DNA from 2 places in the Peribacillus aracenensis genome. Region 1 is predicted to be linked to the other one. Evidence: riboswitches for the same ligand, from Rfam matches in the RefSeq annotation. Region 1 holds a riboswitch; the other holds the start of a gene.
What was found. A riboswitch is a leader RNA that binds a small molecule or an ion and turns the genes downstream of it on or off. The one in region 1 is predicted to bind S-adenosylmethionine.

Region 1 (7,250 bases):
GCTGCCATTCAGGGAAACGGATGTCATAACAAATGAATCCAGCACATATTTTTTCATCAAGAGTAAATAAACCATCTTTTTCTCCTGGCTGCAGGAAATGATGTTCATCCATTAACTGAAATAAGTGAAGCTTATCATATTCTTTAATGAGATTCCCATGTTTATCGATGATGATCATCGTGTTATAGATTCCCTTGCTTGTCTTTTTCGCGATGGAACCGCCTATGATGTGAATCTGGTGTTTTTGTGCCTGTGTTTTTAAAAATTCAATCGTTTTTTCTGCCTCCTGATCAGCAATCTCATTTAACCTGGTCAAGTCGTATCCTGTTGTCCAAAGCTCCGGTAAAATGACGATATCGGGTTCTGACCGTGTTGCTTTTTCCAACCATTGTTCTGCAACCTGAAAATTGATATCCGGTTGACCAAAGGCTATATCCATTTGAATACAAGCTATTTTCCATTTCATCGATTAAAACCTCCACATGTAAAAAATGCTTTACAAGACTATGATAAACATATATCATTTGTGACTAGAATTTCAAGAAATTTCAGAGAAGGTGTATAAATGTTGCAATTCGAAAAATCCGGCCAGCTTCAGGACCTGCCCAAGCAGTTTTTTGCTTCACTAGTCGCAAAAGTCAATGCAATCACGGAGCAAGGACATGATGTCATTAATTTAGGCCAGGGAAACCCTGATCAGCCGACGCCAGAACATATCGTGAAAAGTTTGCAGTCGGCTGCTGAAAAAACGATTAATCATAAATATTCGCCATTCCGGGGACATCAATATTTGAAAGATGCTGCCGCCGTCTTTTATGAACGAGAATACGGTGTCAAGCTGGATCCGAATAGCGAAGTGGCGATTCTCTTCGGGGGGAAGGCAGGTCTTGTCGAACTGCCGCAGTGTTTATTGAATCCAGGTGATACAATCCTTGTTCCAGATCCCGGCTATCCCGATTATCTTTCCGGAGTTGTTTTAGCCCGGGCAAAGACCGAACTCATGCCTCTGACAGAAGAAAATGATTTTCTTCCGAAATATGATGACATACATAAAGAAGTACTTGATAAAGCCAAAATGATGTTCTTGAACTATCCGAATAATCCCACAGGTGCTTCTGCAACTGATAGTTTCTTTGATGAAACCGTCTCCTTCGCAAAAGAGCATTCCATTTGTGTGGTCCACGATTTCGCTTATGGCGCGATCGGATTCGACGGAAAAAAACCGATAAGCTTTCTCCAATCGGAGGGAGCGAAGGATGTAGGAATAGAAATATACACACTATCGAAAACATACAATATGGCAGGATGGAGAGTAGGCTTCGCAGTGGGGAATAAGAGTGTAATAGAAGCTCTTGAACTATTACAAGACCATCTTTATGTGAGTCTTTTCCCGGCGATACAAGAAGCTGCGGCAAGTGCTTTGCTTGATTCGCAGAGCTGTGTAGAGCAGTTAGTGCAGATGTACGAAGGTCGAAGGAATGTTTTCATTGAGGGATTGAGGGCAATCGGCTGGGATGTCAAAGCGCCTGCGGCATCGTTTTTTGCCTGGCTCAAGGTACCTAAAGGTTTTACGTCAGAGAGTTTTGCAGACTATTTATTAGCGCATGCCCACGTAGCTGTTGCCGCAGGGAATGGATTCGGTGAATTTGGCGAAGGTTACGTCAGGGTAGGGCTGCTGACCTCGGAAGAACGGCTTGAAGAGGCTGTGGAACGAATACGTACATTAAACTTATTTTAACGATGGATTGAGGTATCCGACTTATTCACCGTTAAAATAGTTAAAACTTATTGACAAAGTAGGGATTACCTGTCAGAATACAAAATAAATTCTTAATCTTTCGATACTTGAATGCAATTTATATATCAGCGTTTTCTTATTTTGAGCAGGTGGAGGGACTAGCCCTATGAAGCCCAGCAACCGACCGTAATTCCATTGTAAAATGGGGCGGAATTCTTCGCCGGATTTCCTGAAATCCACAAGGCACGGTGCTAATTCTTGCAGCCAATGGCTGGGAGATAAGAAGATGGCTTTTTAAAGCCTCTTCTTTATGAAGGGGCTTTTGCCATTTTGAGACCATTTCAGTTTAATGACATCGAGAGTTTACTAACGTGTTATAGGAGTGATCAGATGAGCGAGATAGTCGCTACTTATTTAATTCATGACTTCACTGGAAATCATGAGAAAAAAGCAGAGAGCATTGCCCTAGGTTTGACTGTCGGGACATGGACGGACCTGCCACATTTAGTCCAGAAACAACTGGAAAAACATAAGGGGCGCGTTGTATCGGTGACACCACTTTTGGAAGAAGAGAGGGCAAACAGCTACTTTAATCGTAAAGTATACCGTTCGCTTATTAAAATTGCCTATCCGGCAGGGAATTTTTCCCTTGATTTACCTGCAATCCTCACGACTGTCTTCGGCAAACTTTCATTGGACGGAGAAATAAAACTCATAGACCTGGATTTTGTCGGTGATATTCAAAACGCTTTTCCCGGACCGCAATTTGGCATTGGAGGCATAAGGGAAAAGATTGGCGTATTTAACCGTCCTCTGGTGATGAGCATCTTTAAAGGTGTATTAGGAAGAGACCTGGCATTCCATAATGAGCAACTGAGGCAACAAGCATTAGGGGGCGTCGACCTAGTTAAAGATGATGAGATCCTCTTCGACCAGGAACTGACTCCATTTTTCGATAGAATAAAAACGGGAAAAAGAATATTGAATGAAGTCCATGAAACCACTGGCCACCGTACTTTATATGCTGTCAATCTATCAGGGAAAACATTTGAATTACTGGATAAGGCAGAGCAGGCGGCTGAAGCAGGGGCAGATGCTTTATTGTTCAACGTTCATACATATGGTTTGGATGTATTGCAGGCCTTGAGTGAACATGATCGTATCAAGTTGCCGATCATGGCGCACCCCGCCTATAGCGGGGCATTGGCAGCTTCATCATTTTACGGGATCGGCTATCCATTATTACTTGGTAAATTAGTAAGGTTATCAGGTGCGGATTTATCTTTGTTCCCATCCCCTTATGGAAATGTCGCACTGGAAAAAAAGGAGACCTTGGCGATTGCTGAAGCTCTGACAAAGGATGAACTTTCATGGAAAAAAGCCTTCCCTGTTCCTTCTGCAGGCATTCATCCGGGCATGGTTCCGGACCTGATCAAGGATTTTGGGCTCGATAGCGTGATTAATGCTGGAGGGGGAGTTCACGGGCACCCCGACGGAGCAGAAGGCGGGGCCAAGGCTTTCCGTTCTGCTGTGGAAGCCGTTCTAGCAGGAAAGGATCTATCTGAAGCGGCTGCTGAGGAAGAAACGCTAAAAAAAGCTCTTGTGTTATGGGGAGGCCTATAAGAATAATGAAACCGATCATCTTTTGTGACTTTGACGGAACGATCACCAACACGGATAATATCATTTCCATCATGAAAAAATTTGCTCCTCCGGAATGGGAAGCGTTGAAAGACGATGTCCTTCAGCAAAAAATCAGTATATCTTCAGGAGTTGGGGAGATGTTTTCACTGCTTGATAGTGGCTTGAAGGATGATATCATCCAATATGTAAGAAATACGGCCGGCATTCGTCCTGGGTTTTATGAATTCGTTGAGTATACGAAACAAGCCAACATCCCTTTATATATAGTAAGCGGGGGAATGGATTTTTTCATTGCACCGCTTTTAAATGATATCTTGCCAACAGAGTCCGTTTATTGCAACCATGCATTTTTTGATAAGGAAAAGATTTATATTGAGTGGCCGCATGATTGTGATGATCAATGTAATAATGATTGCGGTTGCTGCAAGCCATCCATTATGAGGGAAATAGCGGGTGCGGAAAGTTTTAAATTCGTTATTGGAGATTCAGTAACGGATTTTGAAGCGGCCAAACAGGCCGATTTTGTCATAGCCCGTGACATACTGCTTGAAAAATGCGAAAGGGAAGGAATTCCACATCAAGGATTTGAAACATTTTTTGATGTAATTGACATTTTAAAGCGGCAGGAGGCGGTTAAAGCGTGAACAATCATTCTAAAGAATGGCGGGAGTTGGCAGATATTAAAGCTGAACTGGCCGAAAGGGATTGGTTTATGGGAACGAGCGGGAACTTGTCCATCCGCGAGCCCAAAAGCGCTTTCTTCTATATTACGGCAAGCGGTAAGGATAAAAGGAAGCAAACGGATTCGGACTTTTTACTGGTGGATTTAAAAGGAAAACCAGTTGAAGAAACGAACCTAAGACCATCGGCCGAAACTTTACTTCATACAGTCATTTACCGGAAAACCAATGCGAACTGTGTACTCCATGTCCATACTGTTGAAAATAATGTGATATCAGAATTGTACGGAGATGAAGGCCAGGTTTCCTTCCGTAACCATGAAATCATTAAAGCGACCGATCGATGGGAGGAGGATTCGGAGCTTCGGATTCCAATCATATATAATCACGCTGACATTCCGTTGTTATCTGATAAGTTTAAGCTACATGTCGAAGCAGACTCTGGCGCCGTGCTGATTCGCAATCATGGCATTACGGTTTGGGGTAAAAGCGGACTCGAAGCAAAAAGAATACTTGAAGCTTGCGAATTTTTATTTCAATACCAACTATTGCTTAATCAACAAAAGGCGTTTGCAGTTTCTTTAAGATAAACACTCATAGAGGAGGAATGAATGATGGCGACGATCAGATTCCATGAAACAAACGAGGTTCTTGAAAACGGTGAACAGGTAAAAGGATTTTTAGAAACACAAGGGGTTATTTATGAACAATGGGACATTTCTAAATTACCGGCCCATCTTGTGGAAAAATACGATCTAACAGATGCTGACAAGGAGGAAATCCTTGTAACATTCCAATCAGAGATAGCGGAAATCTCTGAAAGAAGAGGTTATAAAGCGCATGATATCATCACATTATCAGATGCAAATCCGAACTTGGATCAAATGCTTGAAAACTTTAAGCAGGAACATCACCATGAAGATGATGAAGTGCGTTTCATAGCAGGTGGTACTAGTATCTTCGCCATAGAAGGCAATGATAAACAGTGGTTTGATGTACGTCTTAATCCAGGAGATCTTATTAGTGTACCAGAATCAACAAGACATTATTTCACACTCGCAGAAGATCGGAAAACTGTTGCTGTCCGTATTTTCGTTACAGCGGCAGGATGGGTGCCGATTTACGAAAAAGACGAAGTTCAAGCATAATCATTGTTGCAAAACCAGCTTACGGGCTGGTTTCTGTTTGCAGACAAAAGGGAAGACGGAAAGGTCTCACCTAACCTTGATTTTTTAAAAAAACATGATTAATCCTTTATGGTTTTTCTATTTTTCAGGAAAGAAATCTCGCAAGATTGAAGAAATTTGCGACACTCCAGCCGAATAGCTGGCTAGCCGAGATTCCACAGATGCTTGCGCCGATGAGGCCTGTCAGACAGTCGGCGGAAAGAGAGCGGATTTCTGAAATCGACTGGACGTTTTTAAATAAAAAACTACAGTCGAACTCGCTTTTCTTCGAATTTGTCTATGTTTGAAACCAGCTTACGGGCTGTTTTTTTTATGTCGATCCGGCAAGTGCTTTAGTAAGATAAGTATGATAAAATTTAATGGAATCGAATTTACCCGGATCATAGGAGCAGATAAGAATGAAAACAACCGAAGTGTACATATTGGGCGGCTTTCTCGGCAGCGGGAAAACGACGCTTCTTCGAAATATTTTAAAACAGGAAAGTGAAGCGGGTAGAAAAGTGGCCGTGCTGTTAAATGAGCTCGGCAGTGTATCGGTTGACAGCGGACTCATTGGTGATGGAGTGCCTCTTAAGGAGCTGTTTGACGGGTGCATTTGCTGCACAATTCAAGATAAACTGGAGGTTCAGCTTCATGAATTGCTAACGGAAAATGAACTGGATGCGGTTTATATTGAAACGACGGGCGCAGCTCATCCAGTTGAAGTATTGGATGGCATCATGTCGCCGATCTTCGCCAAAAGGCTGGAGTATAAAGGGATTATCACTGTCGTCGATTTATTAAGGTGGCGCGATCGGGAGGAACTGTCTCCACAGCTTCGGCAGTTGCTTGCCGAGCAAATCCACCATGCCGATTTCATATTATTGAATAAAGTGGATTTGGTAAGTGAGATGGATGCCGCACAGCTGATATATACGATACAAGCGCTGAATCCGGATGCTGTATGTTTATTGACGGAGTATGCAGCCGTATCCTTGGCATCATTGCAGCAAATGCAAAGAAAACGGCATAATGGCCATCAAAAGCTTGATGTACAGGACCATTTGCATTTAACTGCAGTCGTTCATACATTCGAAGGTGCCGTGGCACAAACCGACTTTGAAGAGTGGCTTAGGGCTCTGCCGGAAACGGTCTATCGGATGAAAGGATACATTTCCTTTACACATTCACAATACCCCCATTTATTCCAATACTCATACGGAATGCCAATGTATATGAATGAAATGATGAAAATGCCATTGAATATCGTCATGATCGGGGAAAAGTTGGATAAGGAAATGTTGATCGGTCAGTTGAAAGCTTTGGAATTGAAAGCTGCCCGATAAAAGTTTACCGCCCATTAAAGAAGGGAAACATAAAAAGGAGACATTCTTATCAAGGAGGCGGTTTTAGTGCCATGGAATAAGGACGATTACCCAAACTCGATGAAGAATCTAGATAAAGATGTAAGGGAAAAGGCTATAGAAATCGCCAATGCATTATTGGATGAAGGATATGAGGATGGAAAAGCCATTCCAATCGCCATAGACCGAGCTAAGATGTCGGTAGGAAAAGATTGAAAAAATGGTCAGACCCACAAATGGGTCTGACCATTTTTATTGTTGCATTCCAAAGGCGGCAAATGTCTTTTCGTCTTCTATCAATCCGCAAGCAGCACATTGAACCCGAACTTCAGGACCATTATAGGCTAGATGGAATGGCTGAAGGTCATCGTTCGAATATTGTTCAATGATCTCACCTGACTGCGGATCCTTTTTAATGGGGGTTGCTACTTGCTGAATGAGATTGAAGCGAGATTTATTTGTCCGGCAATTCGGGCAGCGGTATACTTGAGACATTGTACTCACTCCTTTTTTGAATTTTTAAAAGCGTGATCGTATTATTAAGATAGTCTTTACAAACTTGAACATTAATATGTATAAATTAGTAATGGATGGAAGGGATAACATGAAAGAAAATGTCAGGCAAGAAGAATTACTGATGGCTTATTTAAGCATATGG
Region 2 (8,268 bases), on a different contig from region 1:
CAAGTGTCCTGATATGGTCTATCATGAATTCCGGCCCTGTTGCACAATTAAGGCCGACCGCAACGGGCTTCATATGTTCAACCGATAAATAAAAAGCTTCTATGGACTGGCCAGCAAGTGTAGTGCCCATCGGCTCGATTGTCCCTGATATGATGACAGGCACATCTTTTCCTGTTTTAGCGAATGCTGCTTTGATTCCGGAAAAGGCAGCCTTGACATTAAGCATATCCTGACAGGTTTCCACCAATAACAAGTCTACCCCGCCATCCAAGAGACCGAGTGCCTGTTCTGCATAGGAATCGGTTAAAATATCAAAAGTCGTTCCTCCCGTTACGGAAAGCGTTTTTGTAGTTGGACCCATCGAGCCAGCTACATACCTTGGCCATTCATCATTGGAGTACTTTTCACAAGCTTTAACGGCAAGCTCAGCTGAAATCTTATTTAGCTTGTAAGCGATAGTGCTTATTTGGTATTCCTCCAGTACGATGCTGGTCGCTCCGAAGGTATTTGTTTCAATGATGTCTGCACCCGCTGCTAAATATTTTTCATGAATGGATTGGATGATTTCCGGTTGCGTCAATGATAAATATTCATTGCAGCCCTCGAATTGTTCCCCTCCAAAATCCCCTGCCGTCAAATTCTCCGCTTGAAGCATGGTTCCCATCGCCCCGTCAAGAAGGAGTATTTTAGAATTTAACTGATCTTGAATCGCTTTTTTATTCATGTACTGCCACCTCTGATGTATGTTTACTATCGACTTTTCTAATATATTTCGTAAGTTCCGCCGTCATTTCATAGCGAAGGAACGGAGTGATTAAATATATGCCCTTGAATTTTTCCCTTGCCGCATCCACTAGCTCTCGCGCGATATTCACTCCTTCAATCCTCGACTTTACAGGGTCATCCCCCGCTAACGCCATGACTCTTCTAACATTATCAGGCAATTTGATGCCTGGGATTTCATTATGGATGAATTCGGCGTTCCTGGTGCTTGTCAAGGGCATGATACCGATGAAGATCGGGGTTTCTAAATGTTTTGTGGCTTCATATACTTCTTCGATCTGCTCCACGGAATAGATTGGCTGTGTCAAGAAGGATTGGGCACCGCAGGCAATCTTCTTTTCCATTCTCAGTACCGCTTTATCCAGATATTTCACATTGGGATTAAATGCTGCAGCAATTTTGAAATTCGCCCGTTGGCCCAAACTTTGACCCGAATAGGAAAGACCTTCATTAAATTGTTTGACCATACTTATTAGGTCAAAGGAAGATAAATCATAAACCGAAGTGGCGCCCGGGAAGTCCCCAATTTTTGAAGGGTCTCCGGTGATGATCAATATTTCGTTCAGACCCACCGTCTGCAGACCCATTAAATGTGACTGCAGTCCGATCAAATTTCGATCACGGCATGTTATATGCACCATCGGCTCTATATTCAATTGGTTTTTCAGTAAATTAGCCAGTGCATCATTCGATATCCTTGGTGAGGCAAGCGAATTATCCGCTAATGTAATGGAATCGACCCCTGCTTTTTTCAAAACCTCGGCACCAGTCATGAAGCTCTCTATACCTAACTTTTTCGGAGGATCAAGTTCAACTAGAATCGTCCTTTCTGTTTTGGCCTTTTCGAACAGGGGACGTTCCAATTCTCTATCATTCACTTCAATTATTTCTATTTCACGGGATTTCGTAAATTTCTCTTTCACAGGAGCCAAACTTCCAATCGCATTCTTTACAGCTTGAATATGCAGCGGAGTCGTTCCACAGCACCCTCCTATGATTGCGGCACCCTGCTCACGAAGTTCTAGGGCACTTGAACCGAAGTATTCAGGCACAGCTTTATAGACGAGCCTTCCATCCACATAATCCGGGAGGCTGGCATTTGGGTATATGGCAATTGATGCTTGCTTTGGCAAACTCACTTCTTCCAAGGCCCGAATCATATGATGTGGACCGAGACGGCAATTCACCCCAACAACATCGGCACCCAGTTGCTCAAGTTTTTGAAAAGCTTCATTTAAATGGATTCCATTTTGAAGATTTCCCAGTTCATGCATCGAAACATTTGCTATGATCGGCAGTCCAGTTTCATATTTAACGATTTGCAGGACGGTTTCCAGTTCTTCCAGGTCATAAAATGTTTCCAAGAGAATCCCATCAGGGTCTTCCATCAAAAGACTGTATAGCTGTTCACGAAAACCCCGTTTTATCTCTTCCATGCTTAAATCCGATTTCCTGATGCTCCGCTGTGCCCCTATGGTACCGAAGACGTATGCCTTTCCTTTTGCCGCTTTTTTAGCAAGAATGACTCCCTGGCGATTGATTCTGCTTACTTCATCTTCAATTCCATACCGTTTCAATTTGTTGAAATTGGCTCCGTATGTATTCGATTGAAGGATATCTGCACCGGCTTCCAGATAGGCACGGTGGATGGACTCTATTTGATCTGGGTTCGTACAGTTTAATTCCTCATAACATTGATCGATGCCATTCGAATACAATAAGGTCCCCATTGCCCCTTCCCCAACCAGTATTCTTTCTTTCACGTCTTTACGAAAATTCATCATTACACCCTCTCTCAAAAACAATCCTGTTTTTGTCGTATTCTATGAGTATGAGAGAAAAGGAAAAAAAACCTTCTCAAAGAAGAAGGTTTTTTGAAACATTCTCCTCATCTATCAAGCTCTGCTTGCTGGATTTAGCACCTTTGCCTAAGCTGGTTGCTGAGGTTTCTTCGGGCCAGTCCCTCCACCTCTCTCGATAAGATCCATTTATATAATTTTCATAAGATTTCAAAATTTGATTATATTTAATTTACATTAATAATCTGTCAATTTCAATACCTGATCGACATTTTTTTCACTTTTGCAAAAATCATTCAACCTTTTGCAGCTTGAACCCTCTTCAAAATCCTTTGTTTCCAGTCTTCCGCTAACGAGTCTAGTGTAAGTAAAGCCTTTGCTCCTTCCAGCCCATCTCGTTTATGAAGGAGTACCTCTGCTGCATAATGAACTGAAATTTTTTCCTGCAAACGATCTATCAGCACAATATCGTTTTGTTTATTTATCGTTCCTTCTTGAAGTACTCTTGCAAAATAACCAGTGAAACTCGTTTTCAGCACGAGTTCCAAAAACTTAGGTTCTTGATTGAAATGGGAAATGGTCGAACAAGGTATCCTCCCCTGGTTAATTTGAACAATCACTTCGCCTATTTGATAAATATCGCCAATATATGTTGTTTCTTCCCTCATCCCCGCTACGGTTAAATTTTCACCGAATGCAGGGATTTCCAGTTTTTTAGAGAATTTTTCATTCCATATTGAATAATGCTCAAAGGGGTAAAAGCACAAAACGCGATCAGGACCTCCATGGAACTTTACATTACCAACCCCATCACCAATTATACCTGATTTAGTCACTGTCACATTATCCTGTTCTTGTTTATCCATTGCTGAATAGATTTCGATATTTGAAAAAATTTCTTGTTTCGGCTTCCCGGCATGAAGTGCTTTGATTTTTCCATTTTCCATTTTGCATCTTCCATTCATATTTAATTTATATCATCCTGTATGTATAAATTATACTAAAAGTCCATTTTATTCTGTAGTATTTTATAAGAATATGAAAATGCAAAAGCCTCATGAGCTGTTAAATGGGGGAAATATCATTGATTTCCAGAAAAATTCATAGGTTTGTTTCAGTAATTTTGTTGCTATTTCAGAATTAAATATGGTAGAATATGAACACAATATATAGTCGAAAACTACAACCGTTCGCCTATATGTTGATTTTCACGATTGAATTCCTCATTGTCGCTCTTTAGGGAGCGAATTTTTTTGCCTTCATTTCCAGCCACCATTTTATTTTAATTCCATTCTGGTTCTTACATCGTGATCCACTTACATATTTGCACTTTCCTTACTATGTAAATCTCCCCCCTATTAATTCACTTTCCTTACCATTTAGAAAGCAAATTACCTTGCTAAAACAAGCAGAAAGCCGAGCGACATCATGTGTCTTCCGCTCAGCTTCCTGTTTAAGCTTGTTTCTTTTTTTTCGGTGCCACTTTCTTTCGGGTCGTCTTTTTCATTTCCGTTTCATCATGTTTCGTACGGTCAATGGATGCCTGTAATGCCTCCATTAAATCGGTTACATTGTTGGAAATTGGTTCTTTTGTTTTGGCTGGAATCGTCGTCTGTCCTGCTTTCTTTGATTCAATCAATTCAAGTAACGCGGTTCGATAGTCATCGGTGTATTTTGTCGGATCGAAAGTAGTCGTTAATTGATCTATCAATAATACAGCAGTATCGATTTCTTTTTTTACAATGGTATCGGTGGCAGGAATATTCGGAACATCCGCTGTGGGGCGAACTTCATCCGGATAATGAATCGTTTCCATCACTAAGGTATTATCAACGACTCGGATTACCGCCATTTGTTCTTTAGAGCGAATGATAATTTTCGCTAACCCTACCTTATTCGATTCCTTAAGGGCCTGTCTCAAAAGGGAATAAGCTTTTATCCCTCCGTCATTAGGAGACATGTAATAACTCCGGTTAAAATAAATGGGATCTATTTCTTCAATTTTAACAAAATCCACGATTTCCACGGCTTTTTCTTCGTTTTGTTTTTTCAGTTGTTCTAGTTCATTGTCTTCCAATACAACAAACTTTCCCTTTGTATACTCAAAAGCGCGGACTATATCATCCTTCCCCACTTCTTTCTGGCATACCGGGCAAACCTTTTCGTATTTAATCGGTGAATGACATTCCTTATGCAACGTCCTCAAAGAAATATCCTTATCCTCCGTTGCAGCATGAAGTTTGATCGGAATGTTCACCAAACCGAATGATATGCTCCCCTTCCACATCGTATGCATATTCGTCACCTCATAACTTATTTTTAAAGAGAAGAACAATTTTATTATTCCCCTTTGTTCAAAAAAAACCGAAAAAACAATTGCCAACTCTAACACTTCGTTTTTTTGGCAAAATAATGTTAATCAATTATTTGCGGAGGTAAATACAAAAAATGAAACCGATGCTGCCTACCTATTACCCTGAAGCCCCCAATTCCAAGGATTGGCGTTATGAAGTCAAATATGACGGCTTTAGGGCTATATTAACGATAGACTCCGATACCATTAGCATTTCGAGTCGGAACGAAAAGGAATTATCACCACAATTCCCGGAAATCATTGCTTACATCAAAAATCTGCACCTGGAAGAATATCTCCCGCTTCGGATTGATGGCGAATTGGTCTGGCTTACCAATCAGGCGAAAGCCGACTTTTTTCAAATACAGTGGCGGGGACGCCTTGGGAAACAATCCTTAATTTCAGAAAAGGCCCGTTTTTCCCCATGCCGGTTCATAGCGTTTGACCTGCTTAGCATCAGCGGAAAAAACGTAGCAGCTAAACCCATGGAAGAAAGAAGGGAATTGATGTTGAATATGGGGGCAAATCTTGGCTTTCCTATGCCTCCTGATCCCAACGATAAGGCTTTGATACAATTAATAGAGAGTTTTGACGTATTGGATAATGCCTTGAATAAGGTCACCCTATTAGATGGCGAAGGGGTTGTCGCCAAGGAAATTCGTGGGACTTGGCAGGAAGGGAAACGTACTGCCTCATGGATCAAGGTGAAAAATTGGAAGACCGTTTCTTGTTTCATTACAGCATTGCACAAAGAAAATGGTTACGTTTCCCTCGCAGTTTTCAAAGAAGGTGCCGTAACCAAAATCGGAAGTGTTAAAAATGGACTGAGTCCTCAAGATAAAAGGATATTATATGAACTGATCAAGCAAAATGCATCAGACGAGGACATACAATTTTTTTATATCCATCCATCCATTTGCATCGAAGTCCAATTCTTACACGTGTATGAGGAGAATGAATTGCGTGAGCCTCAGTTTTCACAATGGCTTTTACAAACGGCTCCCGAAGAATGTACCTGGGAGAAATTCGTGCTAGGTCAATATACATTTCCAGATACTGTGCAAATAACTTCCAGGGATAAACCGCTTTGGATAACAGGAAATAAAAAGGTGGTAAAGGTTGAATACCTTCATTATTTACGGGAGGTTTCAGCTTTCTTCTTACCCTTCTTGAAGGATAAACTGCTTACGACGATCCGCTATCCTCATGGCACTTTGGATAAGGAAAGATTTTTCCAGAAAAACAAACCTGATTATGCGCCGTCCTTTATTAAAACGTTCATTGATGAAGATATCGAGTATATGCTATGTAACGATATTGAAACGCTTCTTTGGTTCGGCAATCAACTTGCATTGGAATTCCATGCGCCATTTCAGAAAGCGGGTAAAACACGTCCCGACGAAATCGTCCTGGACTTGGATCCTCCTTCCATCGAATATTTCTCCTTAGCGATAAAGGCCGCACAGGAAATAAAGAAGGTGATGGATTCATTAAGGATAAAAGCTTTTGTAAAAACTTCAGGTAACAAAGGACTGCAAATACACATCCCACTGCCTGTAGACACATTTACTTATCAGGAGACACGCATTTTCACTGACTTTCTCGGTGACTACTTATCAAGTTCCAACCCAAATGATTTTACAACGGAAAGGATGAAAATAAATCGGCATAATCGACTTTACTTGGACTTTGTGCAGCATAGTGAAGGAAAAACCATCATCCTTCCTTATTCCCCGCGGGGAAATTCTTTCGCTGGTGTGGCTACACCTTTGTTTTGGAAGGAAGTGGACGAAAGTCTCCAGTTAAAGGACTTTACGATTGAAACCATACCAAGCAGAATAAAAAGGGAAGGGTGTGCATTTATGGATTACAGACTCATCGATAATGGACCAGCCTTTTTGGAAGTATTGTCGTTCCTAAAACAAAAAAAGACCAACAACTGATTGGTCTTAAGGAGTTTAAAATGCAACGTTGATCCCCCTCACCCGGCACTCTTCCTGTAACGCACTTTTCTAAGCAGGACTTCCGGTCCGGATCAACTGGAATGGTCTTTTGATTACATTACTAAGAGGTTTTTAAATGAGAAAACTGCAGGCAAACTCTCTTTTCTTCGAGTTTGCTGCAGTCTGAAAATTTTTTATAATTTTGTTTTCAAATAACTTTGAACTTCATCCTGAAGCCTGGCATATAAGCTTGTTTCCAATTCAAAATCCTCTTTTTCAAGCACTTCAAATTTTTCAGGCTGGTCTATGTCCATTTCAATCGATACCTTGAATTCATAGGTTGCGTTCCCGATTAAATCAATTGAATACTTTTGGCTTTCATCATCATGGTGGACCACGCATTTAACTTTTCCGCCGTTATTGTAGACAGATATTTCACTTTCCAACGCATTTAATCCAACAGAGCATGTTACTAGGCTTGAGGCTGACATCGCCGTTCCACACGCATTCGTGAAGCCTACCCCCCGTTCGAATGTCCGCACATAAATGCTCCCTGGTTCCAGCTCTTTCACAAAGCTGACATTGACACCATCAGGGAAAAGCTCATTCGGTTGATTGACCTTTGTTGAAAGTTCGTCCTGCAAACCACTTTGCAAAATCTCACTATCAACCAGCGTGATCAAATGTGGATTAGGAACCGCCAATGCCGAAAATAATAGGGTATCATGAAGTTCCGGCAATAATTCGTTTTGCAACTGTTCTTTAGCCAATACAAGAGGTAGATCCTTCACATTAAAACTTACCGGTGAAATTTCCACCTTGAAAGTCGGAATTCCCTCATAAATATCTTCCGTTTTTTCCACGAGTAGATTTGCCTTCATGGTTTCAACAATCATTTTATCGAGTCCTAGAACGTCGTTCGCGTATCGTGCAACACAGCGAAGTCCATTGCCGCACATCGAGGCTTCCGAACCATCCGCATTAAAAACACGCATCCGGCAATCAGCATGTTCACTTTTCATTACGAACAAAATACCATCCGCCCCAAGCTTCTCCCTATTGCATAGGGCCTTCGCGAAATTTTTCCGCTCTTCTTCAGTAAACGTCAGGGTCGTAGTCAATTCATCAATGATTAAGAAATCATTTCCTGAACCATGGCTTTTTAAACCTTCAATAATCATCCTGTCACATCCTCTAATATGCTGCTTGTCATATATCATTTTTTTAATATTCTATATCATAGCATTTTCAAGATGGATGTGTCATCGCGTAAATCACAATATATCCATTTTTTCCGACGAAAAAACCAATAAGAAGAGCGGTTGGAATAAGAATTAACTCATTCCAACCGCTCTATTGAATTATTTACCGATCATACCAATGATGAAAT

Region 2: another riboswitch for S-adenosylmethionine. It lies ahead of N0M92_RS14280 (bifunctional homocysteine S-methyltransferase/methylenetetrahydrofolate reductase); the one in region 1 lies ahead of mtnW (2,3-diketo-5-methylthiopentyl-1-phosphate enolase).

The regions. Positions count from the first base shown of each region.
Region 1 is NZ_JANZMJ010000033.1:463-7,712, reverse strand. It holds gene N0M92_RS23495 (carbon-nitrogen family hydrolase) at 1-466, opposite strand, end outside; gene N0M92_RS23490 (pyridoxal phosphate-dependent aminotransferase) at 566-1,738, shown strand; SAM riboswitch class I at 1,872-2,023, shown strand; gene mtnW (2,3-diketo-5-methylthiopentyl-1-phosphate enolase) at 2,129-3,361, shown strand; gene N0M92_RS23480 (2-hydroxy-3-keto-5-methylthiopentenyl-1-phosphate phosphatase) at 3,367-4,026, shown strand; gene N0M92_RS23475 (methylthioribulose 1-phosphate dehydratase) at 4,023-4,652, shown strand; gene N0M92_RS23470 (cupin domain-containing protein) at 4,677-5,210, shown strand; gene N0M92_RS23465 (CobW family GTP-binding protein) at 5,648-6,574, shown strand; gene N0M92_RS23460 (DUF2188 domain-containing protein) at 6,641-6,808, shown strand; gene N0M92_RS23455 (DNA alkylation repair protein) at 6,845-7,087, opposite strand; gene N0M92_RS23450 (hypothetical protein) at 7,197-7,250, shown strand, end outside.
Region 2 is NZ_JANZMJ010000013.1:12,505-20,772, reverse strand. It holds gene metH (methionine synthase) at 1-724, opposite strand, end outside; gene N0M92_RS14280 (bifunctional homocysteine S-methyltransferase/methylenetetrahydrofolate reductase) at 717-2,564, opposite strand; SAM riboswitch class I at 2,669-2,767, opposite strand; gene N0M92_RS14275 (MOSC domain-containing protein) at 2,879-3,529, opposite strand; gene ku (non-homologous end joining protein Ku) at 4,036-4,878, opposite strand; gene ligD (DNA ligase D) at 5,031-6,878, shown strand; gene dapF (diaminopimelate epimerase) at 7,073-8,059, opposite strand; gene N0M92_RS14255 (NCS2 family permease) at 8,240-8,268, opposite strand, start outside.